DNA from 2 places in the Brevibacillus borstelensis genome. Region 2 is predicted to be linked to the other one. Evidence: riboswitches for the same ligand, from Rfam matches in the RefSeq annotation. Region 2 holds a riboswitch; the other holds the start of a gene.
What was found. A riboswitch is a leader RNA that binds a small molecule or an ion and turns the genes downstream of it on or off. The one in region 2 is predicted to bind FMN.
Positions count from the first base shown of each region.

Region 1: it holds a riboswitch for FMN, as region 2 does, so the genes downstream of both, V5G20_RS22465 (ECF transporter S component) here and ribD (bifunctional diaminohydroxyphosphoribosylaminopyrimidine deaminase/5-amino-6-(5-phosphoribosylamino)uracil reductase RibD) in region 2, are expected to answer to the same signal.

Region 1 covers NZ_CP144922.1:4,673,724-4,689,047, reverse strand. The annotation lists gene V5G20_RS22480 (ATP-binding cassette domain-containing protein) at 1-37, shown strand, start outside; gene V5G20_RS22475 (ABC transporter permease) at 30-824, shown strand; gene V5G20_RS22470 (ABC transporter permease) at 831-1,628, shown strand; FMN riboswitch at 1,891-2,043, shown strand; gene V5G20_RS22465 (ECF transporter S component) at 2,305-2,910, shown strand; gene proS (proline--tRNA ligase) at 3,230-4,696, shown strand; gene V5G20_RS22455 (HAD family hydrolase) at 4,786-5,430, opposite strand; gene V5G20_RS22450 (winged helix-turn-helix domain-containing protein) at 5,568-6,188, opposite strand; gene bcp (thioredoxin-dependent thiol peroxidase) at 6,367-6,840, shown strand; gene V5G20_RS22440 (M42 family metallopeptidase) at 6,898-7,950, shown strand; partial or broken gene V5G20_RS22435 (class I SAM-dependent methyltransferase) at 7,963-8,721, shown strand; gene V5G20_RS22430 (cob(I)yrinic acid a,c-diamide adenosyltransferase) at 8,841-9,389, shown strand; gene V5G20_RS22425 (DinB family protein) at 9,789-10,643, shown strand; gene V5G20_RS22420 (complex I NDUFA9 subunit family protein) at 10,810-11,715, opposite strand; gene nth (endonuclease III) at 11,853-12,569, shown strand; gene perR (peroxide-responsive transcriptional repressor PerR) at 12,720-13,154, shown strand; gene V5G20_RS22405 (glycosyl hydrolase family 18 protein) at 13,430-15,169, shown strand; gene V5G20_RS22400 (YgzB family protein) at 15,260-15,324, opposite strand, start outside.
Region 2 covers NZ_CP144922.1:1,394,654-1,409,977, forward strand. The annotation lists gene V5G20_RS06435 (Crp/Fnr family transcriptional regulator) at 1-119, opposite strand, end outside; gene V5G20_RS06440 (cysteine dioxygenase) at 206-736, opposite strand; gene V5G20_RS06445 (MFS transporter) at 1,081-2,250, shown strand; gene V5G20_RS06450 (GntR family transcriptional regulator) at 2,442-3,116, shown strand; gene V5G20_RS06455 (CaiB/BaiF CoA transferase family protein) at 3,127-4,329, shown strand; gene V5G20_RS06460 (hydroxymethylglutaryl-CoA lyase) at 4,326-5,237, shown strand; gene V5G20_RS06465 (DctP family TRAP transporter solute-binding subunit) at 5,260-6,345, shown strand; gene V5G20_RS06470 (TRAP transporter small permease) at 6,380-6,886, shown strand; gene V5G20_RS06475 (TRAP transporter large permease) at 6,886-8,160, shown strand; partial or broken gene V5G20_RS06480 (pyridoxal-phosphate-dependent aminotransferase family protein) at 8,318-9,179, shown strand; gene yunB (sporulation protein YunB) at 9,238-9,957, shown strand; gene V5G20_RS06490 (NAD(P)/FAD-dependent oxidoreductase) at 10,136-11,224, shown strand; FMN riboswitch at 11,310-11,460, shown strand; FMN riboswitch at 11,646-11,796, shown strand; gene ribD (bifunctional diaminohydroxyphosphoribosylaminopyrimidine deaminase/5-amino-6-(5-phosphoribosylamino)uracil reductase RibD) at 11,901-13,046, shown strand; gene V5G20_RS06500 (riboflavin synthase) at 13,061-13,720, shown strand; gene V5G20_RS06505 (bifunctional 3,4-dihydroxy-2-butanone-4-phosphate synthase/GTP cyclohydrolase II) at 13,734-14,936, shown strand; gene ribE (6,7-dimethyl-8-ribityllumazine synthase) at 14,943-15,324, shown strand, end outside.

The DNA.
Region 1 (15,324 bases), 2.3 Mb from region 2:
CTACTCTACAGACATCGAGGTAGTCAGCCATGGGTAAGCTTTACCTGGAACTGATCCGCATCCGCTTTCTGACCTTGCTGGCGTATCGCGTCAACTACTACAGCGGCATCATCATCTACGCGATCAACATCGGGGCGTACTACTTCCTCTGGGGGGCGATTTACGGCGGACAGCAGCAGCTCGGCGGTCTTTCGGTAGAGCAGATGACGGCGTATGTCGCCATCGCCTGGATGTCGCGGGCGTTTTATTTCAATAACATCGACATGGAGATGGCGCAGGAGGTCCGGGAGGGAAAAGTGGCGATCGAGATGATCCGCCCCTACAATTATCTCTCGGTCAAGACGGCGCAGGCATTCGGCGAAGGGATTTTCCGCATGCTGTTTTTCGCCGCGCCGGGCATTTTCCTGATCAGCCTGTTCATTCCGTTTCAATTCCCGAGCACGCCCGAAGCGTGGGGCATGTATCTGCTCAGCCTGATGTTCGCGTTTGTCATCAACACGCAGTTGAATCTGTTGACCGGTCTCGTTACCTTTTTCCTCTTCCGCAATGACGGGATGATGCGGGCCAAGCGGGTAGTCGTCGACCTTCTTTCCGGCCTGGTGCTGCCGATCAGCTTTTTCCCCGGCTGGGCCCAGACGCTGATGGGATATCTGCCGTTTCAGGCGATCAACTATTATCCCAGCGTCATCTTCACCGGGGCTATACCGGCGTCCCGCGCGTGGCAAATGATCGGATTCCAGGCGATTTGGGTCGCGGTCATTCTCATCCCGATCTTCGTCTTGTGGCGCAGAGCCCAGACCAAGCTGGTCGTGCAGGGAGGATAAGAAGCAATGGGTGAAATCAAGCATGTCTTGGGCATTTTTGCCACTTATTTGGGACAGTATTTCAAAACGCGTCTCGCGTACCGGACTGATTTTTTCGGGGAGCTCGTGTCCAATCTGATCAATGAGCTGATCAACCTCGTGTTTATCGTCGTCGTCTTTCAGCACGTGCCGCTGCTCAATGACTGGACGCGCGACGAGATTATTTTCATTTACGGCTTTTTCCTCATCCCGTACGCGCTGTTTTCGATGTTTTTCGGCTTCTGGGATTTCAACGAGCGGTACATTATTCGCGGAGAGATGGACCGCGTCCTGACCAGGCCGCTGCACAATCTCGCACAGGTCTGTCTTGAGTCGATCGCACCGGACCGGATTTTTGGCGTCATCACCGGTTTGATCATTATGGGCTATGCGGCTATTCAGCTGGATTTGTCCTTTACGTGGTACGACCCGTTCCTGTTTGTCGGTCTCGTCGTCAGCGGCATGCTGATCTATGGCGGGGTCTACACGGCCATTGCGGCCATCAGCTTTTTCTCCGATTCCCGGACAGGGATTTCGCCGATGATCTGGAATATTCAGCAGTATGGGCGTTACCCGGTCGACGTGTACAACAAGGTAATCCGGTTTGTGCTCACGTACGTGCTGCCCTTTGCCTTTGTCGGCGTGTATCCGGCGGCGTATTTTCTCCGCAAGGAAACGTGGTACGCGTATGCGGCGTTTACTCCCGTCGTGGGAATCGTCTTTTTCAGCATCGGACTGGTCGTCTGGAACTGGGGTGTGCGCAAATACAGCGGAGCAGGGTCGTAATCGGCTTGCTGCCTGACCCTCCTCCGTCTTGGGGGAGGGTTTTTGCATGCTTTTGTCGTATTGGGAAAAATTGCTTTCTTTCTACCTCGCTATGTTCCCCTGGCTGATCATGTTTGCTCCGCAAATGATAGCCGAAATTTGCGGCAGGTTTCCCAAAAGCGATGGGAGCTACGCAGGAGATTCGCAACGACCATAGCAGGGAACACTTCCAGCATTGTCAAATCCGAGTGCGGCACTGTATAATATCCATGTAAAATCACATACATTCCTTCGGGGCAGGGTGAAATTCCCGACCGGCGGTGATCGCGCCAAAAGCGCGTAAGCCCGCGAGCCTCCGCGATGCGAAAGCTTCCGGAGTGCAGGATCTGGTGCAAATCCAGAGCCGACAGTACAGTCTGGATGGGAGAAGGATGACGACAGTACGTACGCTGTGCGTGCTTGTTTGCTTGTGCATGGGTATTGCACGACGGGCTGGGTGCCGCTTTTCGGCCCTTCTGTTTACGTACCCTTTTTTAAGAGCACAGGTCTGTTTCGTTGTCTTTGCATGTGTGCCAAAGCCCTGAGGAGATGTTGTTTCTCAGGGCTTTTTGCTGTGCAAGGACCGAACGCGGGCACGTCCGGGTGTATGCTGTTGCCATTCCTCAAGAAGGAAGAAACCAATGAGGAGATGGTACAGATGAAAGGAACCGCGATTCCCACATCGCAAGCGACGCAGCGGCTGGTGACGATTCCCATGCTGGCGGCGGTCGCATTTGTCTTGCAGTACCTGGAATTTCAGGTGCCGCTCATGCCTACGTTTTTGAAGCTCGATTTCAGTACGCTGCCCGGATTGATCGGCGCCTTGCTCTACGGCCCAATGGCAGGCGTTATCGTCGAAGTGATGAAGAATGCGCTGCACATGCTGTTTAAAAATACGGACGGCCTTTTGATCGGCGAGCTGGCCAACGTAGTGGCGGGTGCGAGCTTCATCGTCGCAGCGGTTTGGCTGCAGCGGATGAAACAGGGGAAAATGAGCTTCATGGCCGGTCTTGCTATCGGTACTGTACTGATGACGGCTGTCATGGCGGTAGCCAACGCCTACTTCCTGCTGCCCGCCTATGCGGCTTTGTATCAGGTGTCGCTGGAGCAGCTGGTCGCGCAATTCCAGGCTGAGAGCGTATGGTCTTTGATCCTGTACGGCATCGTGCCGTTTAACCTGATAAAAGGAATCATGGTCTCCGTAGTCGCTTATCCGCTCTACGTGAAGCTGGCACCGAGACTCAGCCTTTATGCAAGAAATTGACATTGCCCGGCGGGTCTGCTACCATATTGCCCAAGAAACAGGCGAAAATGGCTGTGAAAGGACCCGCAGGTAGCGAATGTGGCGCAGAGAGTCGGCCCTTGGCTGAAAGGTCGATGCACGAATGCACCTGCTCCCCATCCTGGAGCTGCTGGCGACGAGCCATGCCGGATTCCCTCCGTTAACGGGTTAGAGCGGATCGCAGATGCTTGTGGCAGCAGCGGTCAATCAGGGTGGTACCGCGGGAGAGTTTCCCCCGTCCCTTTTTGGGATAGGGGTTTTTTGCGTTTTTGAAAAGAAGCTCATGAAGGAGTGAAGGGCATTGAAAGAAGGAAAAGCATTTGTCAAAGAAATCACGCCGCAGTCTGAAGACTTTTCGCGCTGGTACATCGACACGATCAAAAAAGCGGATCTGATGGATTATACGCCTGTGCGCGGCTGTATCGTTTTCAAGCCGGACGGATTTGAGCTGTGGGAGCGGATCCAGGAGGCGATGGACAAGCGGTTCAAGGAAACCGGCCACCGCAATGCCTATTTTCCGATGCTGATTCCCGAATCCTTTTTTCAGAAGGAAAAAGAGCACGTAGAAGGCTTCAACCCGGAACTGCCATGGGTTACGGAAGCTGCGGGGGAACAGTTGGAGGAGCGCCTTGCGCTGCGGCCGACCTCGGAGACGATGATCGGCCATATGTACAGTCAATGGATTCAAAGCTACAGAGATTTGCCGGTACTCATCAATCAGTGGGCAAATGTATTCCGCTGGGAAAAGCGGACGATGCCGTTCCTGCGCACCTCCGAATTTTTGTGGCAGGAGGGACACACCGCCCATGCCACAGAGGAGGAAGCCCGTCAGGAAACGATGCAGATGCTGGACATTTACGCCGAGGTCGTGGAGGAACTGCTCGCGATCCCGGTCTGGAAGGGGCAAAAGACGCCGAGCGAGAGGTTTGCTGGCGCTGTCGACACCTACTCCATCGAAGCGATGATGAAGGACGGCAAGGCCGTACAGGCCGGCACCTCGCACTATTTGGGAGAAAAATTTGCGCGGGGCTTCGAGATCAAGTACTTGGACCGCGACAATCAATTCAAATACGTGCATACGACATCCTGGGGGACCTCTACCCGCCTGATCGGCTCGATGATCATGGTGCACGGGGACGACCGGGGGCTGTCGCTGCCGCCTCGTGTAGCGCCTACGCAGGTCGTGATGATTCCGGTTGGACCGCCAAAGCTGCGTGAAAGGGTGATGGCAGCATTCGATCCGCTCTTTGATCAGTTGAAAGCGGCAGGCGTACGGGTCCGGGCTGACCTGCGCGAGGAGACTCCCGGCTGGAAATTCAACGAATGGGAGATGCGCGGCGTTCCGATCCGTCTGGAAATCGGTCCGCGCGATGTCGAGAACGGTCAGGTCATTCTGGCCCGCCGCGATACCGGGGAAAAGATCACGGCTCCGCTTGCGGATGCAGTAGAGGCGGTCGTAAACCTGCTTGAGGAAATCCAGCAAAACATGTACCAGCGGGCAGTCGAATTCCGCAATGCCCATTCGCATCTGGAGATCAACACGCTCGAAGAATTGAAGCAGCACGCGGAGACCGCCGAGAAAGAAAACGGCATCGCGGGTTGGGTGCTTGCGGGCTGGTGCGGCGACAATGGCTGCGAAGCAAAGGTAAAGGAAGAGACCAAGTTCACCTCCCGCAACATCCCGTTCGAGCCGCCTGCACAAAAATCCGCATGCATCTGCTGCGGCAAAGAGGCGATGCACACGGTCTGGTTTGCCCGGGCTTACTAAGGCAAGGCCATCAGGCCAAAATCAAACCCGACGAAAGAACGCTTACGGCCAAGCTAGACCAACAAATACGAAATGAAAAAGGGGGCGTCTTATTTTTGACGCCCCAATACCCATTCCGCAAACGCATCCGTATCCGTAAACTCGTAATCCGGTTCCGGCTGAAAGCCTCCCGTTTTTTGCGTGACCGGAAGCCAGGTGACTCCTACTGTCACCAGTCCGGCAGCCTTCCCGGCTATAATATCCGCGTTGCTGTCGCCGACGTAGATGGTCTGTTCGGGCGTTGCACCAAGCTGCTCCATCGCAAGCAAAATCCCCTCCGGATCGGGCTTCGGATTTGTCACCTCATCCCCGGCGATCACCACATCAAAATAAGGGGCAAGCCCCCACTCTTTCAGAGAGATATCTGCGCTTCGTCTGCCCTTTCCTGTGACAATCCCCATCGAAATGCCGGCTTGCTGCAAGCGGTCGAGCAGCCGGATCATTTCCGGCGGATTGGACACGCGCCGATGCTCGGCTGCGTAGAAGTCGTAAAAATGGGTCACGGCATCCGCCAATTGCTCGCTGGCAATCATGTTTTCCAGAATCCCCATCTCAGGCGGGCCAAACATCGCGACGATCTCCTGATCCGTGTAGTGGCGCTGAAGAAAGTGCTGAAAGGTAGAACGGAAGGAATTGAAGATCATCGGCAGCGTATCGGCTACGGTCCCGTCGAAATCGAATAGAATGGTGCGCATCGTAAGCCTCCTTGGTCAAAAATGGAGAAAACCATCACAGCGGATGGTTTTCATGGTTGTTTTTGCATACTGGTCAGCTTCAGCATACTGCTGCGATTTCTGATTGTTCGTTCAGTCTTATGCGAAGATGAGTTCTTTCATGCCTCGTTGTCTTCAAAGTCGTCGTCCTCGTCGTCTTCACTCGGGTCAGGAGGAGTAACGGGAAACAAGACATCAAAGAACTTAAACTTCCGTCGTCCGTTTTCATTTTTCAGTCCTTTGTACTTTTGGAGAAGGTCGCTAATCTCGGCAACCAATTCATTTCTTTCTTCTTGGCTTAAATAAAATTCAGTCAGGTTGTAAGCGAACGTATCCTTGTACTCCTTGCGCACATCCACGTCGCTGGCTACAAACCGGTTGAGCGTACGCACCAGATCCTTTTCCGTCGTGCGGAAAGGGGTAAACATGATATCGCTCAGCTGCTGTGCGTTTTCCTCGATCATCAGCCGCAGCTTCACCTGAATGACTTTGGCTACAGGCTCGTAGTACTTTTCCACGATCGAGCCTTTTACTCTCGTGTCTACCTGCTGCAACAAGCCTACGCGCACAAGTTCTTTCACATGATAGTGAAGACGGGCGGCGTTTTCCCCCAGCTCGGTTGCAATCTGCTTGGCTGTACGGGGCTCAAGATCCTCAAACAATTCCAAAATCTTTACACGTTCTGGTATAGCAAGGGATTTGAGGGCTTCCGGGTCTGTTACGTTAAAAAATTCTTTCATCGCCATTCTTCACCATCCAGCTACCTACGCAAATTTTATATTTCTTTATCATTACTATCCATCCATATTATCGTTTTCTGTGCAAAAGCGCAACGTGCAAGCGGATGAAGTAGCTGTAAGCTTGTGGTAAAATGAGACCAAATGAAAAGCAGTTTTTAGTGGAAGGACGGGATCAAAAATGGTCGCTGCAGGACAAGCTGCACCAGATTTTACCCTCAAGGCGAGCAACGGTCAGGAGCTTTCTCTGGCTGATTTTCGCGGGAAAAATGTGGTGCTCTATTTTTATCCAAAGGACATGACGCCGGGATGTACGACAGAAGCATGCGATTTCCGGGATTATCATCCCGATTTTGCCAAGCTGAATACGGTCGTACTGGGCATTAGCCCCGACGATGTGAAATCCCATGACAAGTTCGTCGCCAAACACGAACTGCCCTTTCCGCTGCTGGCCGACACCGACCATCAGATCGCGGAAGCATATGGCGTATGGGTCTTGAAAAAGATGTACGGGCGCGAGTACATGGGCATCGAGCGGACGACCTTTGTCATCGATGCGGAAGGAAACATCGCCAAGGTCTGGCCCAAGGTTAAGGTAAAAGGGCACGTCCAGGAGGTGCTCGCGTTTATCCGGGAAGAGCTGCACAGGCCGTAATCCGTTCCTCAATGGAGAGAACGGGGGACAACCAATAAATCAATGGGGGAACAAATAATGACTTTGTCCACTGCATATATGGTAGAAACGTTTTGCCAACTGGCCAACACGCCAAGCCCATCGGGAAATACGGGCAAGGTGATGTCCTGGGTGGCAGACGAGCTCGATCGACTGGGCGTCAACTATGTAAAAACCAACAAAGGAGCGGTACTGGCGACGCTGCCGGGCAAAAACAAGGAAAAGCATCGTCTGCTGACGGCTCACGTCGATACCTTGGGCGCGATGGTAAAGGAAATCAAGAGCAATGGCCGGCTGAAGCTCGCTTTGATCGGCGGCTTTGAATTCAATGCCATTGAGGGGGAGCACTGCACGATTGAGACAGACAGCGGCCGACTTGTTACCGGCACCATTTTGTCGACCAAGGCATCTGTACATGTGTATGGCCGGGAAGCTGGCAAAATGGAGCGCAACGAAAGCAACATGGAAGTCAGGCTGGACGAGAAAGTAAAAACAAAGGAAGACGTGGCTGCGCTTGGCATCAGCGTAGGCAATTTTGTCTCCTTTGACCCGCGTGTAACAGTTACCGAGAGCGGCTTTATCAAATCGCGCCATATCGACGACAAGGCGAGCGTAGCGATTTTGTTCGGGGTGCTCAAGCATATCGGAGAAAGCGGCATCGAGCTTCCGTATACGACGCATTTCCTGATCAGCAACAACGAGGAAATCGGTTATGGCGGCAATTCCAGCGTTCCGGCACAAGTGGTCGAATATCTGGCTGTCGACATGGGGGCGATCGGAGACGGACAGACGACAGATGAATACTGCGTGTCCATCTGTGCCAAGGATTCCTCCGGCCCTTACCATTACGGCTTGCGCAAGCATTTGGTGCGCCTGGCCGAGGAGCAGGGTCTCAACTACCAGGTCGATATTTATCCGTATTACGGCTCGGACGCCAGCGCGGCGCTGAGAGCCGGATACGACATCGTTCACGGCCTGATCGGTCCGGGCGTGGACGCTTCTCACTCCCATGAAAGAACACACAAAGAGGCGCTGGAGAATACGGGAAAACTGGTCCTGGCCTACATCCAGTCTGAAGAGCTGCAAGCATAGGAGGACTTTGCTATGAGTGATATGTACCGCTGGGCCGACTACTACGACTTGACACAGCGCGGCATGGCAGGTGACGTGGAGTTTTACCTCGATATGGCTCGTCATGCAGGTGGCGAGGTGCTGGATCTGGCATGCGGGACTGGCCGTACCAGCATACCGATGGCAGAAGCGGGTTTGTCCGTCACCGGGCTGGATTTGTCGTCCGAGATGCTGAAGCGAGCGCAGGAAAAGGCGGAAAAACACGGTGTAGCGGATCGCCTTCGGCTGATCCAGGGAGACATGCGCTCCTTTGATCTGCAAAAGACGTTTTCACTGATTATGATCCCGTTTCGCTCCTTTTTGCATCTGCTGCATATCCAGGAGCAGATGAAGGCGCTGGCTTGCATCCGAAAGCACCTGGCACCTGGAGGAAAGCTGGTTTTTAATGTGTTTGTGCCCAAAATCAGCCATTTGTATGAGGAGAGCGAAAAGATGTCGCTCCGCGGCACTTTCCGATTGGAAACGGGAGAAGAGGTTGCAATGTGGGACTACACACGCTACGACCATTTCCAGCAGCTATCCGAGGTGACTCGGACTTATGAACGGACTTCACCGGACGGTGTCGTGACCGAAAGAGTTGTCGGGCGATTTACGCTGCGCTACATCTTCCCCGCCGAGCTGCACCATTTGCTTCGGCTCAATGGGTTCAAGGTGACGCAGCGTTACGGCTCCTTTGACAAAAAGCCGTTCGATTCTTCCAGCAGCGAATTGATAGTAGTCGCCGAACTGCTTTCAAGGGAGCGAACTTCTTTCAAGCGACCGAACTGCTTTCAAGGGAGCGAATGGATAAAGCGCAAGCGGGATGTCCCCGTGTCGATTTCCGGGGAAATAAGAAGAATGGGGGACTGACGGTGAAAATTTATACAAAGTCAGGGGACAAGGGCGAAACGTCACTGGTGTTTGGCGTTCGCGTCCCGAAGTTTGCGGATCGCGTAGAAGCGTACGGAACATGTGACGAAGCCAATTCAAGCATTGGCCTTGCACTTTCTCTCCTGCCTGCCGGGGACGAATGGAAGGAACTTCGTCAAGTTTTTCACGTCATTCAAACCAAGCTGTTTCACATTGGAGCGGAGCTTGCCACCCCTGTGGGAAAACAGGTGGGATGGCCGATCCAGGAAGAGGATGTACTCTTTTTGGAAGGGGAAATCGACAAGCTTGACGCTGCTTTGCCTCAACTGACCAACTTTATTTTGCCGGGCGGGCATCCGGCTGCCGCCGCGTTTCACATAGCCCGCACCGTAGTCCGCAGGGCTGAGCGCAAGGCAGTAATGGTCGCAAACCAGGAAGAGGTAAACGCCGCTGTCGTGAAATATTTGAATCGCTTGTCCGATTATTTATTTGTCGTGGCGAGGTATGTCAATCGCGAGACAGGGCATGAAGAGCTTCAATTGCACGAATAGAGAAGGGCGGCGTGTACCTGTCCAGGCTTTCAATGCGGGCTTCCAGTCCGGGCTTCTGAACCAGTTTTCGAACCATGCTTTTGACCATACTTCAACTATACTTTCGACCGGGTTTCCGAAGTAGGCTTCGACCGAAGCTTTTGAACCAGGCTCCCGATCCAGACTTCTGAACCAAGCTTTTGCGCCGGGGTTCCGATTCCGGCTTGCTTTTCGGGCAGCGTTCTGCTCTAGTCCGATACAAAAATGATGGACGTCGCAGCATGCTTGTAACGTATATTCCGATGCAAATTCCGATGAGGCTGCTCTCTAATCCAGAGCAGCTTGCATCCCTTTTCTAAAGCCATGAAAGGGAACCAGACATTTCCCGAGGCAATCCATTTTTGAAAAGGAGGGATTCGTATGTTTCAGAAAGCGGACAAGTGCTTGCGGACGAATAAATTTACTGAACAGTTGGAATTTTACCGCAGATTGATGGGATTTGACGTTGAGCAGGTGGAGGGAGAGCAGCAGCTGACATTTTTGATTGCCCCTGGCGGTGAGCGGATTTTACTGGCGGGAACAGAGCAAAAAGACCTTTCTTTGTATTTGACGGAAGTGTTTGACCAGCCAATCCTTGGACAGAGCTTCTATCTTTCCGCACCTTCGTCATTTTATGAATATCGCGATCGGGTACTGGCTCAAAAGCAGCACAATGCGGAATGGGTAGAAACGGAATGGGGCTGGGAACGTCTCAGTGTGACTGATCCGGAAGGCTATGTGATCACATTCTGGGGCGGGCGGAATCTGAGTGACGGGCAGATCATAGCCTTTTACGACGAAGCCCCGACTCGTCTGAAGAAAGCGCTGGAGGGACTGAACGATCAGCAGCTTGACTTGTCCCGTGCTCCCGGAAAATGGTCGATTCGCCAAATCGTTTTACATATGGTAGACTCGGACGCAACCTCGCTGGCGATGGTGAAGTTCGCTCTGGCGGAGCCAGGGAGGGTATTTCACGGGAATGCTTACGACCCTGACGTATGGGCGGCCGGATTGGATTATGCCCATCGCAGCATACAAGCGGAGGTCGAGCTGTTTTGCGCGATCCGCTCTCATATCGGCGGCCTGTTGAAGCACCTGCCCGACGCGATGGACAGAACGGTCTCTCTGTCATCGGGACACATCGTATCCGTTCGCCAGCGGATCGAGCCGCTCATGGGACATGCTTTGCATCATATCGGGCAAATTCTTGAAACCCGGAAGGTTCATGGAGTATAAAAGGCCAGGTAATGAAAGGAACCAAAAGCGGTTAGAGATCTTGAAAAGGGGAGAGGAGCACGATGGCCAGCCTGCCCTCGGTTTAGTTCGGGGTGGCCGGCCGTATTTTATGTCTTCTCGGGCGGGAAGGAGGTTTGAACATCTCCGTTGATATTCCGCTAACATTTTAGCGCAAGTACGCTTTGATTCCTTGCAAAAAAGGAATTTTCTCTGTGTCAAATATGTCGTACAGCGATTCCGTATCCGAGCATGCGTTTCCTTCCAGCAGCATCGTCAGTTGGGTATTGGTGATCGGGAAGAAGGAGAAACCTTCCATCAGATTAATGACCGGCTTCATCAATCCCAGCGGAATATGCACTTTCCGTACTTTGCGCTTGCCGATGGCTTCGCCAATAGCGTCGAGAATCGCTCCATAGGAGACTGGTTCCGGTCCGCCCGTCTCGAAAATTCGTCCGACAGCAGATTCTCGGGAGAGAGCCTGGACAAATACATCTGCTACTGTCTGGCTGGCAACGGGCTGCAGGAGATAGGAGCCGTCTCCAATCACGGGGGTCACAGGCATACGGACAAGATCGGCCAGCATGTTGACGAATTCATCTCCCGGACCGAAGATCACGGAGGGACGGAAAATGACGTAAGGGATGCCGCTGCCCTTCACGAGCTGTTCTGCTTCGTATTTGCTCTGATGGTACCCGCTCGTCGCATTGGCTCTCGCTCCAAGCGCACTCATGTGAACAAAGCGCCGGATGCCTGCTTTCTTGGCGGCTTGCAAAACATTTCGGGTCCCCTCCACATGAATCCGGGGAAATGTAATGCCCTTTTGCTTTTGTTCACGGATAATGCCTACCAGATGGATAACGGCGTCGCAGCCAGCCATCGCCCGGGAAAGTGAATCGGGGTCGAACAGATCACCGGCGGCGACTCTAGCATTTTCACTTGCCTGGTTTTGCTTGCGCCATTTTTCCTCCGAACCGGGACGAACCAGGCAAACGACCTCATGTCCGTCTTCTGCCAGTTTTGCCAATATACCCTTTCCTACAAAGCCGGTACCGCCCGTCAGGAACACTTTCATCCATATCCCCCCTAAAGTAAAAAACTCCCAGGTTCCATTGTACACCAGATAGACAGCTTGCTCCATTGCTGATGCGCTCTCCCGGTGGATTGACAAAAGAGCGTATAATACTAATAGAAAGAGAGGAGGTCCAAGCTTTGGCTCAACGCAAAGTACCCGTAGATGACATTTTGGAAATACTTTACCAAACATACCCAGATGCTCACTGTGAGTTGAACTATACCTCGCCTTTTGAGCTGTTGATTGCGACGATCCTGTCAGCCCAGTGCACAGATAAACGGGTAAATGAGATTACTGCGCCCTTGTTTCAAAAACACAATAAACCGGAAGATTTTCTCCACATGACACAAGAGGAAATGGAGGAGCATATAAAAGGGCTGGGATTGTATAAAAATAAAAGTAAAAACATCCTGGAGACCTGCCGGATCCTTTACGAAAAGTACAACGGGGAGGTTCCGCAAAACCATGCGGAGCTGGAGGCGCTTCCCGGCGTAGGCAGAAAGACCGCCAATGTCGTTTTGTCCAACGCCTTTGGAGTTCCAGCCATCGCAGTCGATACACACGTGTTTCGGGTTGCCAATCGCCTCGGCTTGGCCAAAAGCGACAATGTGGACGAGGTGGAGCGTCAGCTCATGAAGCGGATCCCCAAGGAAAAGTGGTCGGATGCCCATCATTGGCTCATCTGGCATGGACGACGCATCTGTGCCGCTCGTACTCCACAGTGCAGCATCTGTCCTTTGAAGGACATGTGCAGGTACGCCCTGGCCGAAGAGAAGAAGGCGAAGTCATCGCGGACAAAAGAGACGGCGAAAACAGCTGCCACCGCCAAAAAAACGGCAGCATCGCAGGGCTGATGAATGTCTGAATCATCGATTCCGATTTCCGGTGAATGTATATTGACAGTTTTCCTTGATTAGAAGTACACTTAATTTAAAGTAATTCTAATCAAAGGGTTTGACAAACCATGTACATTCATCGTGCGAAAGACTGTGAGGTGTAGCACAATGTCACAGCGTGTAGAAAAAGCTGTTGAAATCCTAAAGAACACCGGGGTAAGGATGACACCTCAGCGTCATGCCATTCTATCCTATTTGTTGGGGACGATGACCCATCCGACAGCTGATGAGATTTACAAGGCTCTGGAGGGGAAATTCCCCAATATGAGCGTGGCGACTATTTACAATAACCTGCGCGTCTTTAAGGATGCGGGTCTGGTGCGCGAGCTTACCTACGGAGATGCGTCCAGCCGCTTTGACGCCAATGTGGAGGAAGATCACTACCACGCGATCTGTTCGGAATGCGGTTCGATCCGGGATTTCCACTACCCTTATCTCCGAGATGCCGAGGCTTCGGCCGCAAAAACCATTGGATTTCGTGTAACCGGACACCGGATGGAGGTATACGGGGTATGCGAAGATTGTCAAAAGAAGACGCATTGAGGAATGTGTCGCTCAAAGAACACCTTCTGCTTCCAACAGGCTTTCGTTGGAGAGAGGGTGTTTTTTTGTTGCGCTGAGATGTTTATGCAAATTAGGGCGAGACATGTAACCTTTTGGCGATTGCCACGTCATCTTTGAAGGAAGGTTTTAGCCATTTCCAGTTTCTCGAAGGTTGTGAATAGAGTGAACAGAAGGTACGATAAGAGGAATACAGCCGTCAATGCATGTTATACATATGGTCAAGTCAAGAAGCGGTTGAGCGGAGGGAGTAGTCGATGAGTCTGGAAGTAGCCTTGGATAGACGAGCGAGACGACGCAAGAGACGAAAGCGCAGGGCTCCGCTCCTTTTTTTGATGCTCCTGGTTTTGGCTGCCGGGTTTGGGTATTGGTATTTTGAACTGAAGCCGTCGAATGAACAGGTGTTGCCCTATTTAGGAAACGAACGTCCCATTGTCTTCGAGGGCGAGCCTTTTAAGCAGCCGTATGCAATGGAAGGCGATCAGATTTTGCTGCCGTTTGAATTTATTCAGGAGCGCCTCGACCCGCACATTCATTGGGAAGAGCCGACCAAGATGCTGATCATTACAACCAAGGACAAGGTTCTCCGCATGCAGAGCGGCCAATTGGTGGCCTATTTGAACAAGAAGCCGGTGGATTTGCAGGTGCCAGTCTCCATCATTGGCGGCCACCGCTACATCCCGCTTGCCCCTCTGGAAAAGCTGTATCCGTATGCCTTTACGCGGCATGAGACAAGCGGGGTGCTGCGCGTAGAGAAAAACGAGTACGAAATCCAGCAGGCACATGTACTAAAGGATGAAGAGAAGGTCCGGCTTCGTTTAGAGCCGACGCATCGTTCCCCTTATTTGGCAGAACTGCCGGGAGGAGCCGTAGTGGACGTGCTGGGACAAGAAGAGGAGTGGTACCAGGTCTTGTCCGCTGACGGCATATCCGGTTATTTGCCCAAGAAGGTCGTCGAGCAAGGGGATGTAAGAAAGGTCAATTTGGAACAGCCGGCAGAATCCTTGCCTGTTTTATGGACACCGAAAGGGAAAAAGGTCAATCTCACCTGGGAACAAGTCGTCAAGCGAAATCCGAATACGGCCGAGATCGGCAGCATGCCAGGCGTGAATGTCGTATCCCCGACCTGGTTTGAGCTAAGCGATGCCGAAGGAACACTGATTAACAAGGCTGATCCTGCGTACGTCCAATGGGCCCACAAGCGGGGTTATCAGGTGTGGGGGCTTGTAACCAACGGATTTAATCCGGATTGGACGCGGTCCGTTTTGTCCAGTTATGAAAAACGTGACAAGGTCATCTCCCAAATCCTTCACTACGCTTATCTGTACGATTTGGATGGGATCAATCTCGATTTTGAAAATGTCTACATCGAGGAAAAGGACAAGCTTGTCCAATTCGTTCGGGAGCTGACGCCATACCTTCATCAGCAGGGGCTGGTCGTCTCTGTGGATGTCACGATTAAATCGACCAGTGACATGTGGTCTCGCTTTTATGACCGGAAGGCTTTGGGCGAAGTCGTAGACTACATGGCTGTGATGACCTATGACGAGCACTGGGCATCGAGTCCGAAGGCCGGTTCCGTCGCTTCACTGCCGTGGACCGAAAACGGACTGAAGGGAGTCTTGGAAGAAGTGCCGGCGGAAAAGGTGCTGCTGGGCGTTCCATTCTATACGCGCTTGTGGAAAGAGGCCAAACAGCAGGATGGCAGCATTAAAGTAACGTCAAAGGCATTGTCGATGCCGACGGCTGAGAAATGGGTGCAAGAGAGGAAGCTGACGCCAAAACCGGATGAAGCAACCGGTCAGCTCTATGTTGAATACAAGGACCCGGCTGACGGAGCTGTCTACAAGATGTGGATGGAGGATGTCTCGTCGATGAAAAAGCGCATGGAGCTTGTAAAGAAATACGATCTCGCGGGGGTAGCCTCATGGCGGCGGGGCTATGAGCAGCCGGCTATCTGGGAAGCGATCGATGCAAGCTTGAATGCGGCGGAATAAGAGGAAAGCGGTGAAAAATGCGAAAAACCACCTGGATCACTTGACTGTGACGGGTGGTTTTTTGTGATGTTTTGTTTCGTGTCGAGCCCCTCAGGTGTGGTTTTGCTGAGGCTGTTCATCGTCCAGCTTTAAAGGCTGTCCACAAAACATACAAG
Region 2 (15,324 bases):
AAAAGAAAGGGCGATCCGTCCTCTTGCAGGCGAACCACTTTCAAAAGGCCGGTCCGGAGATGAAACAGCGGCCCCGTCTCTCCCTGCCGAAAAAGAACGTCACCTTTGTTTAGTTTCACGCAAATCACTCCCTCCCCCCACCATACCACTTCGAAGCGGATCTAGTAAAATGTTTGCTTGATGAAAAGAAAAAGCTGCCCCACAGTCAGGGGGCAGCGCCTTTTCCGGTGCTCTCCGTTTCAGGCAGAAGACAGTCAGGCGAGATGCGATACTCTTTGCAGCCAGACAGTGGCGGCGAATAGACGTTCAAAGAGATGACCGGAGTCTGTCCGCCGTTGCGGATGGCGTGTATCTGTCCTTTTTCAATAAAGTACACTTGTCCAGATGCAACAGACATTGTTTCCTGTACGCTGACGTAAGCGGGGGCGCGGGAAGAGCCGGGGATGACGGAATGATTGATATTCATCAATTCACCCTGGAGCACGTATTCCCACCCAAACGACGAACCGTGGTCGTGAGGGGCGGACTCGTGGCCGGGCGGAAGGTAAATGAGAACGATTTCAACATCGTTCGTGCGAAAGAGGACTTCTCTGCCGTAAGGAAGTCCGTCGGAGGACGGCATGCAGGAAGCGAATGCGTCCGCACTGAGCGGGAGGCGGGACAAAACCTCCTTTATTTCACTGGGGGTTGGCTCAGTCAGTATAGCAAAGGCGTTACGAATTTCCTCTACAATCATTTGCATCCTCCAAAGCGTAGTTTTTCTCGCTTATCTGTATGTGTAAAATCGGGAAGGTGTGAAGGGAGACGACAAAATGTTTTTGCTGTTTTTACGTTTTGGCGTTGGAGAAGAGAGCAAACAGGTATATCATGAAAGAGAGACACAAATCGTGTCCATGCAGACGTTTGGGGAGGACGCCCCTGTCAAACAGTGATTTCTCTTTTCCAGCAAAGCAATGATGGATCAAGACCCGTGTATAAGGCAAAGGAGGCTTGCGCATGTCAACTGCCATAATCAGTGTACAAACGCCCTGAACAGGGGCGTAGGAGCTGAACCGTCTGACCGATCAGGGGGTTTAGCAGATGAAAACAAGAAAGTGGTACGTGTATGTAAATGCCTTGTCCGACCTTGGGTCGCGTATGGATTTAATCGCGTTTTCCGCGTTGATTTTTACTTTTGAAAATAGTGCGATGTGGCTGACCGCTTTTTTTCTTGCCAGACAAGTGGGAGGCCTTCTGTTCAGTCTGGCGGCGGGGGTAGTGGCCGACCGCTTTGACCGGCGAAAGGCAATGATTGCAAGTGATCTCGGCTCGGGCCTGGCGATCGCGGCTGTCGTCCTCTTTCCGCATCCGTATACGGTGGTGGCTGCCGCGTTTCTAAAAGGCATCCTGTTCAGCGTATTCCAGATCAGCTTTCGGGCATCGATGCCGAAGCTGTTTCCGGGAGAAGGGCTGGCTGCTGTGAACGGATTGATTGTACGGCTGGAGGCAGTGGCAGGAATGATCGGATTTGTCCTCGGCGGGGTGGCCAGCGACTTGTTCGGGCATATATGGGTCATCGGGTTTGACGCCGCCACGTTTTTTGCTTCTGCGCTTGTCTTGGTGCGGCTGCGGTGGGACAGTTATCCGGCAGCGGCCAGACACAAGCGGCAGCGTGTTTCCTGGATAAAGGACCTGCAGGAAAGCTGGTCATATCTGCGGCAAAACGATGTCTTGCTTGCGGTGATAATCCTGTCTTTCTTCTGGACCGTCAGCGTGGCGGCGTACAACTATGGCCTTCCGCTGCTCGCTGAAATGTCGGTCCGATCCCACGCTTCTTTTCACGGATTGATGTGGTCGCTCTTGAGTGTCGGCACACTCGTCGGGGCGTGGCTGGCGCCGCGTCTTGGCTGGAAGGAGTTTTCGGCACTGAACATCTCGTTGCTCGCGATGGCCATAGTCATCTCGCTCGCCTTTGCCGGGTGGCATCAGCTGATCATCCTGCTGCTGCTAACCGTGACCGGTGTGCTGGAGGGATGGCGGGAGGTGTTTCAGAGGACGATCGTGCAACAGGCGGACAATACGGTTCGCGGGCGTGCCTTGGGGATGCAGACACTGCTGACGCGTGGAGGGTTTTTTCTCGGCTTTTTGCTGTCCCCGATGATTTTTCAGGCTTATGGCCTGGTTGCCATGGTTGCCGTTTCGCAGGCGGTGCTGCTGCTCGCGGTATCGGGTACGTACTTGTTTGCTCGAAAAAAGACAGGCCAGGGGTAAGGCTGGTCGCATGATAAAAAACGCTCGCGGGCTGTTGATTCGCCTGTGAGCGTTTTTCTGCTGGGAAAGAGTAACATTCCGTTTCATATGCTGAACAAACATAATTGACACTCTTTTTGCAATTGTATTACTATTTTAAAAACATCTTTGTATACAGAATACAGTTTTCATGTTTGGGGTGGGTTGAGCTTATGGCCAAAATGATCAAGCGGAGTGAGACACTCCAGTCCCAGGTGTACGAGTATTTGCGGGAACAGATACTGTTTGGCGGCCTAGCCCCGGGTCAGCGACTGATTGAAGAGAGGATTTGCGAAGAAACTGGCGTGAGCCGGAGCCCGATTCGAGAAGCAATCCGCCGTCTGGAAAAGGACGGCTTAGTTATCGTTCAGGCGCAGGGAGGCGTAACCGTCTACCAGCCCACTCCGGACGACTTTACTCATCTGTATGAGTGCCGTCTGAGTCTGGAGCCGACCGCAGCCATGTTTGCTGCCGAACGCAGGACTGAGGCGGAGGTAAGAGAGCTTCGGGACCTTTTGGAACGGATGAAGGAACTGAACTACCCCAGTGACTCTCGGCGCACGCACGAGTTGAACTTCACGTTTCACCAGCGCATTTCGGAAGCGAGCAAGAATCCGTACCTGACAAAAATCATGAATGAACTGAAAGTGTTGATCTCGTTTTACCGCAATGCCATCCTGGAGGTTCACCCTCGCCGGCCGGAAACGGTCATCTCCGAGCATCAGGCCATCGTAGAGGCGATTGCCCGGCAGGATGGAGAAGAAGCCAAAGCGAGAATGACAGAGCACATCACACGCGATTTTGAGCTGTGCATGGAAGCCGATCGAAAACAAGCAGATGATCAATGAGGAGGGGCCAATGACTACGACGAAGCCGCTGCAAGGCGTGCGTGTCCTGGAGCTGGGAACGCTTGTGGCCGCACCGTTTGCCGGTAAAATTTTCGCTGAATTCGGCGCGGAAGTAATCAAGGTGGAAACCCCGGAAAAGGGCGATCCCTTGCGCAACTGGCGGACGATGCACAAAGACACGTCTGTCTGGTGGTATGTGCAGGCACGCAACAAAAAATCAATCACAGTAGACATGCGCATGGAGGAAGGGCAGGAGATTATTCGCTCCCTGGCCCGGGAAGTGGACATCATCATTGAGAACTTCAGACCCGGAACGCTGGAGAAGTGGGGGATCGGGTACGATGTCCTCAGCGAACTGAATCCCGGCTTGATCATGGTGCGGATTTCAGGCTATGGCCAAACGGGTCCCTACCGCAACAAACCCGGATTTGGAAGCGTGGCTGAAGCCATCGGCGGCCTGCGCTATCTGACCGGCTACCCCGAACTGCCGCCAGTGCGAGTCGGTGTCGCCATCGGCGATTTGACCGCGGGGCTGTACGCCGTGATTGGCGGGATGATGGCCTTGCACGCGCGAGACAGGTCACCTGAGAAAAAGGGACAGATGGTTGATGTGGCGTTGTATGAAGCCGTTTTCAGCCTGCTCGAGGGCGTCCTGCCGGAATACGACTTGAAAGGGCTCGTCCGCGAAAGAACAGGGAGCACGCTCCCGGGAATCGCGCCGTCCAACACGTATTTGTGCGCTGACGGGAAATACATCGTGATCGGAGCAAACGGCGACAGCATTTTCAAACGGCTGATGCATGCGATCGGACGAAGCGATGTGGCGGAAAATCCGCGCTATGCGAACAATCAGGGACGGGCGGAAGACGTCGCCTACATCGATCAGGTGATCGAGGAGTGGACAAAGCAGCATACGCTCAAGGAAGCACAGCGGTTGCTGGACGAGGCTGCTGTTCCCGTCGGACCGATCTACAGCATCGAGGAGATCGTCCAGGACGAGCATTATCGGGAGCGCGGGATGGTCGAAGAAATTGATTTGCCCGACGGTGAAAAGGTGCTCTTTCCCGGCGTAGTGCCGAAGCTTTCCGAAACACCCGGTACCCATGAGTGGGTAGGGCCTTCTCTGGGAGAGCACAACGAGGAGATTTTCGAAAAGCTGCTCCAGCTGGACCCGGCCGTATTGGCCATGCTGAAGGAGAAGAGAGCGATATGACGAGAGATGTAACCATTCTGGAGGTAGGGCCGCGAGACGGATTGCAGAATGAGGCGGGGTTTATTCCTACGGAGAAAAAGCAGCAGTTGATTCGCATGCTGGCCGACGCTGGTCTGACAAGGATTGAAGCCACTTCGTTTGTCCATCCCAAGCGGGTACCGCAGATGGCGGATGCCGAAGAGGTCGCGAGGTCGCTGGCTGACATTCCGCATGTTTCGTTCAGCGCTCTCGTTCCCAACCGGAAAGGGTACGAACGGGCAGCCGGCTACGCACTGGGCGAGATCAACTGGGTGACTTCGGCAAGTCCGGCCTTTAACAAAGCGAATATCAACCAGACGATTGAGGAGAACCTGGAGGCGTTCCGCGAGCTGGTCCCGTTGGCTGGTGAATCGGGACGCTTGCTCAGGTTTTCCATTGCGACCAGCTTCGGCTGTCCGTTTGCTGGCAGAGTGGACCCGGATGTCGTGGTGCGGCTCGCCGAGCTGGCGCTTGATGCGGGCGCAGGAGAGATCAGCATCGCTGACACCATCGGCATCGCCGTCCCGGATGAAGTATTCTCGCTCTGTGATCGCCTGGTCAAAGCGGTGGGCTCTGAGCGATTGTCCCTGCATCTTCACGACACCCGCGGCCTGGCCTTGACCAATACGTATGCGGCATATACCGCAGGCATCCGGACGTTTGAGACGGCTGCAGGGGGCTTGGGAGGCTGTCCGTTTGCGCCCGGAGCTGCGGGCAATGTAGCGACGGAAGACGTCGTGTATATGTTTGAGAGGATGAAGGTAAAGACAGGTATTGAATTTTCAAAACTTTTAGACGCTTCGGAGTACGCCGTCAGCCTCTCGATGAGAATGCCGCTCGGGCGCATCCGTCTCGTAGAAAAGAAAGAGCAATCGACGATTGGCTTTTAAATAAAAGAGGAGGGTTTCGACCATGAAAAAGAAATGGATAGGAGTACTGACGGCAATCAGTTTGCTGGGAGGACTGCTGGCAGGCTGTGGAGGAGCCCCTGCGCAAAGCGGGGCCGGAGGCAGCGGAAGCGCTCCTGCAGCGAACAGCTCGCAAGGCGGCACGGCGGCGGCTACAGACGAATACCAGGAAGCGACGATTCGTCTGGCTTACAACCTGCCGCAGGATCACCATATTTCCAAGGGAATCGAGGAGTTTGCCAAAAAAGTAACCGAGCGCTCCGGCGGCAAGGTAAAAGTGCAGGTGTATCCTGCCGGCCAATTGCTCTCTGACAAAGAAATGAACCAGGCCATTTTGACAGGCGGCGTGGAAATGGGCGTCAACTCCACGACGCTGTGGGCATCTGTGGTTCCGGCAATGGGACTGTTCGACGTTCCGTTTGCGCTTCCGACCTCGTACGAATTGGCGGGGAAAGCGCTGTCCGGATCGGTCGGCGAGAAGCTGAACGCGGAAATGGAGAAGAAGGGTGCCAAGGTATTGCTGTTTGCGGACTATGGGTACGCGCAATTTGCAAACAGTGCACGTCCGTTGACCAAGCCGGAAGACTTCCAGGGTCTGAAGATTCGCAGTATCGGCCATATTCCGTCCGTGATGATCCAGGCGTATGGCGCGGCACCGGTCTTTATGGGAGCAGGCGAGGTTTACATGGCTCTGCAGCGCAAGACAATCGACGGTGCGACCTCTGGTACGACAGCGATGGTTCAGCGGAAATACGATGAGGTATCCAAATATTTAACCGTCGTCAACTACGCTTATCTGGAGTTCGTACTTGCCGTCAACAAGAAGTACTGGGATGCTTTGCCGCCAAAAACTCAGGAGCTGCTAACCACTACAGCCAAAGAGACGGAAGACTGGATTCGCCAGCAGGCTGAAGCAGAAGACAAGAAAACCGCCGACGAGTTAAAGCAAAAAGGAATGGAAGTCTACGTTGTGCCAGAGGCGGAACTTCCTGCGTGGAAGGAAGCGGCCAAGCCAGCCTGGGACGAGTACCTGAAAACTGCCGGCGACTTGGGCAAAGAACTGCTGGGAGATCTGCAAAACATCAAGTAAAGCCTGAGGCGAGGAGCAAAGAGGGGACGTTTTCATGAAATTTTTTCAAGTGTTGTATGGCTGGATCGACAGTTTGATCAAGTTCGGCGGAGTGATCGCCGGTATCTTTATCGTATTGGCAACGGGGATGACCTTTTACGAGATCGTCTCCCGCTCTCTTTTTAACGCGCCGACGATTTGGGCAACCGAGCTTACCATTTATGCAATCATGGGAAGCTGCTTCATCGGAGCGGCTTACGCGGTTCGGGTGGACGCCCATATCAAGGTGGACCTGCTGCTGCACAACGTATCTGCGTCCGTGCGCCGCTGGATGCTGATCGCATCGGCCCTGATCGGTCTTTTGTTCAGCCTGGTGTTTTGCTATTTGAGCTGGGAGCATGTCCAACAGTCGATGGAGCTGGGATTCACCTCCGCTTCCCTGCTTCAAATCCCGATGTACATTCCGGAAATGCTGCTGCCCATCGGCGGCGTGCTGCTCGGTCTCGCCTTCCTCTTGCAACTGGTTGACTACATTCGCGGACAGGAAGGAGGCGAGGCGTAATGGGATTGTTTTTTGCGGGAGGAATGGCCTCGCTGATGCTGGTAGGGGTGCCGGTCGCCTTCACTCTCGCGGTACTGGCGGCAATCGGCATGTACTGGTTCAACGGAGGGGCTCTCGGGCTTTCTCAAGTCCCTATCATTGCCTACAAGGCATTGGATGATTTTACGATGAGCGCCTTGCCGATGTACGTGCTGATGAGTCAAATTCTTTTGTTCAGCGGAGTCGGCAAGGAGCTGTATGAGATGGCAAGCCGCTGGCTGCGTCATTTGCCCGGGGGCTTGGCCCTGGCGACGCTGGTGTGCTGCGGAATTTTTGCTGCGATCTCCGGCTCCAGCGTAGCGACTGCGGTCACGATCGGGATGGTGGCGATCCCCGAGATGACGGCGCGCGGGTATGACAAAAAGGCGGTGCTTGGCCTGCTCGCTGCGGGAGGAACCTTGGGTATCCTGATTCCGCCGAGCGTGCCGATGATCATTTACGGCTCAGTCACTGGCGAATCTGTCGGAAAGCTGTTCATCGCCGGTGTCCTTCCGGGGATCTTGCTGCTGCTGATCTTCATGGGATACGCCTCCTGGAAAATGCGGCACATCAAGGAGGCGCCAGCGACCTGGGCAGAGCGCTGGCAAGGGACACGCAAAGCGATATGGGGGCTGATGATGCCGGTACTGATCATCGGCGGCATCTACTCCGGTATCTTTACCCCGACAGAAGCCGCTGCTGCCGGTGTCGTCTTCAGCGCACTCGTAGCCGGACTCGTGTATCGCAGCCTGTCCTGGGACAACATCAAGAAAATATTGCTCTCGACGGTGGCAACCAATGCGATGATTTTGTTTATCATCGTGGGGGCGATGCTGTTCGGCTTTATCCTGACATCGCTGCAAATCCCGCAGGCCATGACCGAAATGGCGACAAGCCTGCCTGTTTCCAAATGGGTCGTCTTCATTCTCATCAATATCCTGCTGCTCGTTCTGGGCTGCTTTTTGGAGACGGTATCCATTCTCGTCATTACGCTGCCGATCCTGTATCCGATCATCACAGCGCTGGGATTCGACCCGATCTGGTTTGCCATCATCATGGTCGTCAACATGGAGCTGGCGTTGATTACGCCGCCGGTCGGACTCAACCTGTTCGTGCTCAAAGGCGTAGACCCGTCGTCGCCGATATCCACAATCGTTCGGGGCGCCGCGCCGTATGCGGTTATCATGGTTTTGTTCATTGTGCTGCTCGCTGTCTTCCCGTGGCTGTCGCTCGGGTTTATCGACGGCGTGAAATAGAACGAGCAGAAATCCTCTGTACCTTATTGGTTCAGAGGGTTTTTGCTATGCAGGGGAAACAGACGGCAAAACGAAAAACAATAGGAACAATAGAAAAGCCGAGGAGGGTAAACAAGTGAGCAGATGGAAGGAAGTAAACCCGTCGCTTCGCACGATCATGACTCCGGGTCCGGTTGAGGTAGACCCGCGGGTATTGAGGGTTATGGCAACTCCTGTACTGGGGCAGTTTGATCCCGAATTTACCGATATGATGAATCGCGTGATGGAAATGCTGCGAGAATTGTTCTGCACTCGCAATCAGTGGGCGTATCCGATCGACGGGACTTCCCGCTCGGGGCTTGAGGCCGTGCTGTGCAGCCTGATCGAACCGGGCGACAAAGTGCTCGTTCCCATCTACGGTCGATTTGGCCATCTTCTGACGGAGATTGCCCAGCGTTCAGGTGCGGAGGTGCACACCATGGAAGCGCCGTGGGGCGAAGTGTTTGATGAAGAGAAGATCATCAGGGAAATGGACCGCGTCCGCCCGAAAATTGTAGCGATCGTGCACGGCGAAACCTCGACCGGCTGCATGCAGCCGCTAGCCCGGGTCGGACATGCGTGCCGAGAGCGGGAGGCGCTGCTCGTGGTAGACGCTGTGGCTACGCTCGGGGGATCGCCTGTCGATACGGACGGGTGGATGCTCGATGCGGTCGTCGGCGGAACGCAAAAGTGCTTGTCCGTTCCCGCTGGAATGGCTCCGATCACCTACAATGAGCGGGCTGAGCGAATTATCCAGGAAAGAAAAAGCGTGGAGCGCGGGCTGGCGGGGAATCTCTCTGAGCCGTCAGAGCGGAGGATTCGCAGCAACTACTTTGACCTGGGCATGCTGGCGCATCGGCACGATGGGCTTCAGTTGCCGGAAAAAGAATGTCCTGCACGTGTTGGCAGGTCTTGAGGCGGTGCTGATCCGCATGGGAGCGAAGGTTCATCGCGGAGAAGCTCTGCAAGCCGCGCTGGATGTATACGAAATTCCGTCATAACTCCTTTTTGGTTACGTATTTTTTGCGCCTCCCAGCCATAGGATGTACCAACTGGGAGGTGACGGGCGTGGCCGTGTTTCGACCCCGTCGGCGGTGGAGGAACCCGCTTTCTCGTTCGAAAGCGTTTTTTATCGCACTGGTCATTTTTTTGGCGATGAGCATTCAATTTTTGTTTTTTATCGAAAAACGCCTGGAACCGACGCTGAAGATTCTCGCAACCCAAAAAGCCGAGCAGTTGGCCAAACAAGCGATTACAGATGCGGTCACCAAGCGGATTGCCCAGCAAGGGGTAGATTTCAACCAGATCGTCAAAATTGAAAAAGACAATCAGGGGAGAATCCAGGCGTACCAGTTCAACTTCAAGGAGTATGCCCGGATCGTAGGGGAGACCACCTCCCGCGTACAGAACCGGCTGAGGGAGTTTGAAGAGGAAAAGGTAGACCGCTATATCCCTTTGGGGCTGGCGACAGGCAGCAGTTTTTTGGCGCAAATGGGTCCGGATCTGCCGGTGACGTTTGTGCCGATCGGATCTGTCAAGACGAAGCTGGAGACGGAATTGACCGAGGCCGGCATCAATATGGTCCTGGCAACCGTCTACATTTTTGTTGAAGTGGACTTGCGCATCGTGATTCCTTTTGCCACCGACCAGAAGACGATCACGACGAAGATTCCCATTACCCATTCGCTGATCATTGGCGATGTGCCTCAGTACTTGTACAACAATCCGGAAGGAAAGCCGGATGTGCCCAGACCGGAAGACGTATCCAGGCAGCCGTAAAAGAGCCAAACAGGCGGCTGCTACAAAAACGAGCACGTTCCCGTTGCTTCGGGGAGTGCTCGTTTGGGCATTTCCAAAACATGGAGGAGGAAGATTCCAGGGAGGAAACTGATAGAGGGAATAAAAGGTGTCGGTTCGTCAAGAATGTTAGGAAAACAGACGAACGGATGATGAAAGCGTGAAGGTTGCGATTATGGGCGCCGGTCTGTCAGGCTTGGCCTGCGCGATCACACTTGAAAAACACGGAATATCGCCCGCCGTTTTCGAAGTGAGGGAGCGGTTAGGCGACCGCTTTGTGAACGCTGAATCCATGCTCTCCATTTTGCAAAAGCCGATTACGGATCCGGTTGCCTTTTTCGCGGAGAAAAACGGCATTTACCTCAAGCCGACTGCGAGCATCCAAAGGCTGCTGGTGTTCTCGCAGAGCCAAAAGGCGGAAATCGAAGGAAGTCTGGGATTTATCAATTACCGCGGCAGACATGAGCACGCTTTTGAAAGGCAGCTCGGCCGGCAGGTAAAAAGTGCCATCCAGTACCGGTCCAAAGCGACATACGAGGAATTGCTGATGGAGTACACGCACGTAGTAGTCGCCACAGGAGACGGGGAGTACACAAGGAAAATGCATAACTTCCGGACAGACCTGACCGTGTCGCTAAAAGGTGCAATGGTAACCGGAGACTTTGACAGGTACACGCCTTGTGCATGGCTGGATTACAGCTATATGGAAAAGGGATACGGCTATTTGCTCCCGCTTTCGGACACGGAAGCGAACCTGGTCATGGCCTACCCCGACTATCCAGAGAATGACCGGCTTGATGTCGACGAGCGCTGGGGTTTATTTTACGAGCGGGTTTGCCGGGACCTGCGTCAGCCGCTCAGGATTACCAGTCACTTTCATGTGACCGGATACCCGATCGGCATCTGCCGCAGGGCGAGGATTGGCAATACGTTTTTTGTCGGAAACTGCTTTGGCGCACTGATGCCCTTCTTGGGATTTGGCCAATTCACGGCGCTGTTGACAGGCATATATGCAGCGTATGATATATGCGGCAAGGGCGCTTATGAAGAATTGACGCAGCCTTTACGGCGCAGTTACGAGAATTCACTGGTTTTACGCAGGGCAGTGGAGAGGCTGGACAATGAGGATTTGGACAGAATCGTCCCTGTCTTGGGAAGCAGGTGGGGAGAGAGCATTTTGCAGGGCAAATCTTTCAATGCTTTGCGCTGGCTTGCTTTTGCCTTGCGACCATGGATGACAAAGCGGTAGTTGCCGACAGGAGGGAAACTGCCGACTTCCAATAAAAAAGTGTAGTGCTTGTAAAAAAACGTGTTATAATGCAAGCAACTGAATATCCAACCTTCAGGGTAGGGTGAAATTCCCGACCGGCGGTGATGACGAACGCACGTCCGAGCCCGCGACTCGCCCATGAAAGATATTTCGTGAGCGACTGACTTGGTGAAAATCCAAGGCCGACGGTAAAGTCCGGATGGGAGAAGGTGGCTATAGTCTTTGGCTTTGTTTAAAAAACCGAGCACCAAAGGCTTCTTCTTCTATGCCCTGAAACTTGTTCAAGGGCATTTTTTATTGGGAAAGGGTGATGGCGACTCGCGCGACAGGAAGTAGGAGACATGCCTTGGTAGTCTCCTGGCTCGTGATTGCGGGCTGGCGGCTCGGCAGCAAATGAATAGATGACCTTCAGGGCAGGGTGAAATTCCTGACCGGCGGTAATGACGAAAGCAGCGTCTGAGCCCGCGACTCGCCCATGGCTGAAGCCATGAGCGACTGACTTGGTGAAAATCCAAGGCCGACGGTTACAGTCCGGATGGGAGAAGGTGCATGTGGCCTTCGTTTCTCTGTGAAAAAACAGAAAAACGAGAGGCTTCTTTCCCAATGCCCTGAAGCGTGCTTCGAGGGCATTTTTCATTGGGGAGGAGAGGAACTCATGTCAGGAAATGACTTGTCGTATATGGCGTTGGCACTGGACTTGGCGAGGGCGACAAGAGGACAAACCAGTCCCAATCCGGTAGTGGGAGCCGTTGTCGTCCGGGACGGAGCAGTCGTGGGGATGGGCGCTCACGTAAAAGCGGGTGAACCACATGCCGAGGTGCATGCACTGCGGATGGCTGGTGAGCATGCGAAAGATGCCGTGCTTTACGTCACATTGGAACCTTGCAGTCATCATGGGAGAACCCCTCCTTGTGTGAATGCGATCATTGAAGCCGGCATCAAGCGAGTAGTGGTTGCAGTGGCGGACCCGAATCCGCTTGTCGCCGGTACAGGAATCGCTCGCCTCAGACAGGCGGGTGTGGAAGTAACAGTGGGAGTGGGAGAAGCACAGGCGAAGAAGGCAAACGAAGTCTTTTTCCATTTCATCACGACGAAAACACCGTTTGTGACCGTCAAAACGGCAGCTTCGCTGGATGGGAAAATCGCTACGCATACGGGGCACAGCCGCTGGATTACGGGTGAAGAGGCCCGCCAGCGGGTCCATCAGCTACGGCGAGAGCACGATGCTATTTTGGTTGGGGTTCAGACAGTGCTCGCGGACGACCCTGAGCTCACGGCCCGCCAACAGGGAATAGCCAGGGGAAAGCAGCCGCTTCGTGTCATTCTCGACAACCAGCTGCGGACCCCTTCGGAAGCCCGCGTGATACGGGACGGCAAGGCGCCGACGCTCGTTTTCACAGCGGATGACGCACCCATCGGCAGGCAAAAAGAGCTCGAGAGCCACGGGGCCGAGATTGTGAGACTGGAAGGGCGCGTAACAGTCGAGCAGGTGCTTGCGGTGCTGGGGGAAAGAGGGATCACTTCTCTGTTTGTCGAAGGCGGAGCGGCGGTCAACGGCTCTTTTTTGCAGGCACGGGCCATTCAAAAGGTCGTGCATTTTCTCTCCTACAAGCTGATCGGCGGACAGGGGGCGCCTGCTCCCTACGGGGGACTGGGCGCAGCTCATATGGGGGAAGCCATCTCTCTGGCGGACGTGGATGTCGAGCCGATCGGAGGAAGCGATCTTTGCATTACCGGCTATCCGGTATGGCCGGATGGAGCCAGCAATAGCGAAACGCGCAGGAATGCGGGCTGCAAATGATAGGAGGGGAAGCCGTGTTTACCGGATTGATTGAAGAAGTAGGTACAGTAGATTCCATTGCGGTCACCGAGCGGTCCAGCAAGCTGACGATACGGGCCGCGGCCGTTTTGGAGGATGTTCGCCTGGGTGACAGCATCGCTGTCAACGGCGTTTGTCTGACGGTCACCTCGTTTTCCGCGAGCCGCTTTCAGGCAGATGTCATGCCGGAAACGTGGCGGGTGACGGCCCTGTCCAGCCTGAAGCCGGGGATGCGTGTCAACCTGGAGCGGGCGCTGCAGCTCGGAGATCGTCTCGGCGGCCATCTGGTCTTGGGCCACGTAGACGGCACAGGAAAAATCCTCTCCAAAAAAACGGACAGCAATGCGGTGAGACTTGCGATCCAGGCGAAACCGCACCTGCTTCGCTACGTAGTGCCGCGCGGCTCGATCACTGTAGACGGCATCAGTTTGACCGTAGTGGCCGTTGACGAGGAGAGCCTGTCCGTTTCGATCATTCCGCATACGCTCAAGCAGACCAATCTGCTGGAAAAACAGGTCGGCGATCCGGTCAATCTGGAGACGGATGTGATCGCCAAATACGTGGAGAGGCTGCTTGGCGGCAGGACTCCGGGCGAACAACAGAAAGCACCAGCAGGCCTGAACCTGGCTTTTTTGCAGGAACACGGCTTCGCTTAAGGAGGGAACAACGATGTTTCATACCATTGAAGAGGCGATTGAGGCTTTGCGAAGCGGCCGTCCTGTCATCGTCGTGGATGACGAGGATCGGGAGAATGAAGGCGATTTCGTTTGCCTGGCCGAAGCGGCAACGCCGGAGATGATCAATTTTATGGCAATGCACGGACGCGGTTTGATCTGCGTCCCTGTCACACAAGAGCATGCGGAACGCTTGAAGCTGGCTCCCATGGTGGAAGCAAATACGGATCGCCAAGGCACTGCCTTCACGGTCTCTATCGATGAAACTGGGACGCATACAGGCATTTCTGCGCATGAGCGCTCCCATACGGTGCAATCCATGCTGGACGAGAGCAAAGGCGCAGACGATTTTCGCCGTCCGGGACATATTTTCCCCTTAATCGCCAAAGCAGGAGGCGTGCTGAGGCGCGCAGGACATACCGAGGCAGCAGTCGACCTGGCCAGGCTGGCCGGAGCGAAGCCGGCTGGCGTCATCTGCGAAATCATGAACGAGGACGGGACAATGGCTCGCCTTCCGCAGTTGATCGAGATCGCCAAGCGGTTTGAGCTGAAGCTGATCACGATTGCCGACCTGATCGAGTACCGCATGCAGCATGAAAGATTGGTAAAGCGCGAAGCAGAGGCCAAGCTGCCTTCCGCCTTCGGGGATTTTCGCATTGTCGCCTACACCAATGAACTGGACGGCAAGGAGCATGTGGCGATTGTAAAAGGAGAGATTGACAGCAGCAAGCCCGTCCTGGTAAGGGTCCATTCGGAGTGCCTGACCGGGGACATATTCGGTTCGCATCGCTGCGATTGCGGCCCGCAATTGCATGCTGCCCTGCGCATGATCGAGGCCGAGGGCCGAGGCATCGTTCTCTACATGCGCCAGGAGGGCAGGGGCATCGGACTGATCAACAAGCTGAAGGCTTACCGGCTGCAAGAGCAGGGCTATGATACAGTGGAAGCCAACAAAAAGCTCGGTTTTCCCGCTGATCTTCGCGATTACGGGATCGGGGCGCAAATTCTGCTCAATCTGGGCGTAAAGCAGATGCGGCTGATGACGAACAATCCGCGCAAAATTCGCGGCCTTTCCGGCTATGGAATGCAGGTCGCCGAAAGGGTTCCGCTGCAAATGCCGGAGCATCCCGAAAATGAAAAGTATTTGCACACAAAACAGGACAAACTGGGCCATCTGCTCCAGTTTGCAGGGGAGTGAAGGATCATGAAACATTGGGAAGGAAATTTGATCGGAACTGGCTTGCGTGTCGGGATTGTCGCAGGGAGATTTAACGAGCTGATTGTCAGCAAGCTCGTCGGTGGCGCTCTCGATGCATTGAAGCGGCACGGTGTCGAGGAAGACGCGGTAGAGGTTGCCTGGGTGCCGGGGGCATTTGAAATCCCGCTGATCGCCAAAAAGATGGCGGAGTCCGGAAAGTACGATGCAGTCGTGACCCTGGGAGCGGTCATCCGCGGTTCCACTCCGCACTTTGATTACGTGTGCAGCGAATGCGCCAAAGGGGTAGCATCGGTCTCGCTGAATACGGGGATTCCCGTTATCTTTGGCGTACTCACAACCGACTCGATCGAGCAGGCGATCGAACGAG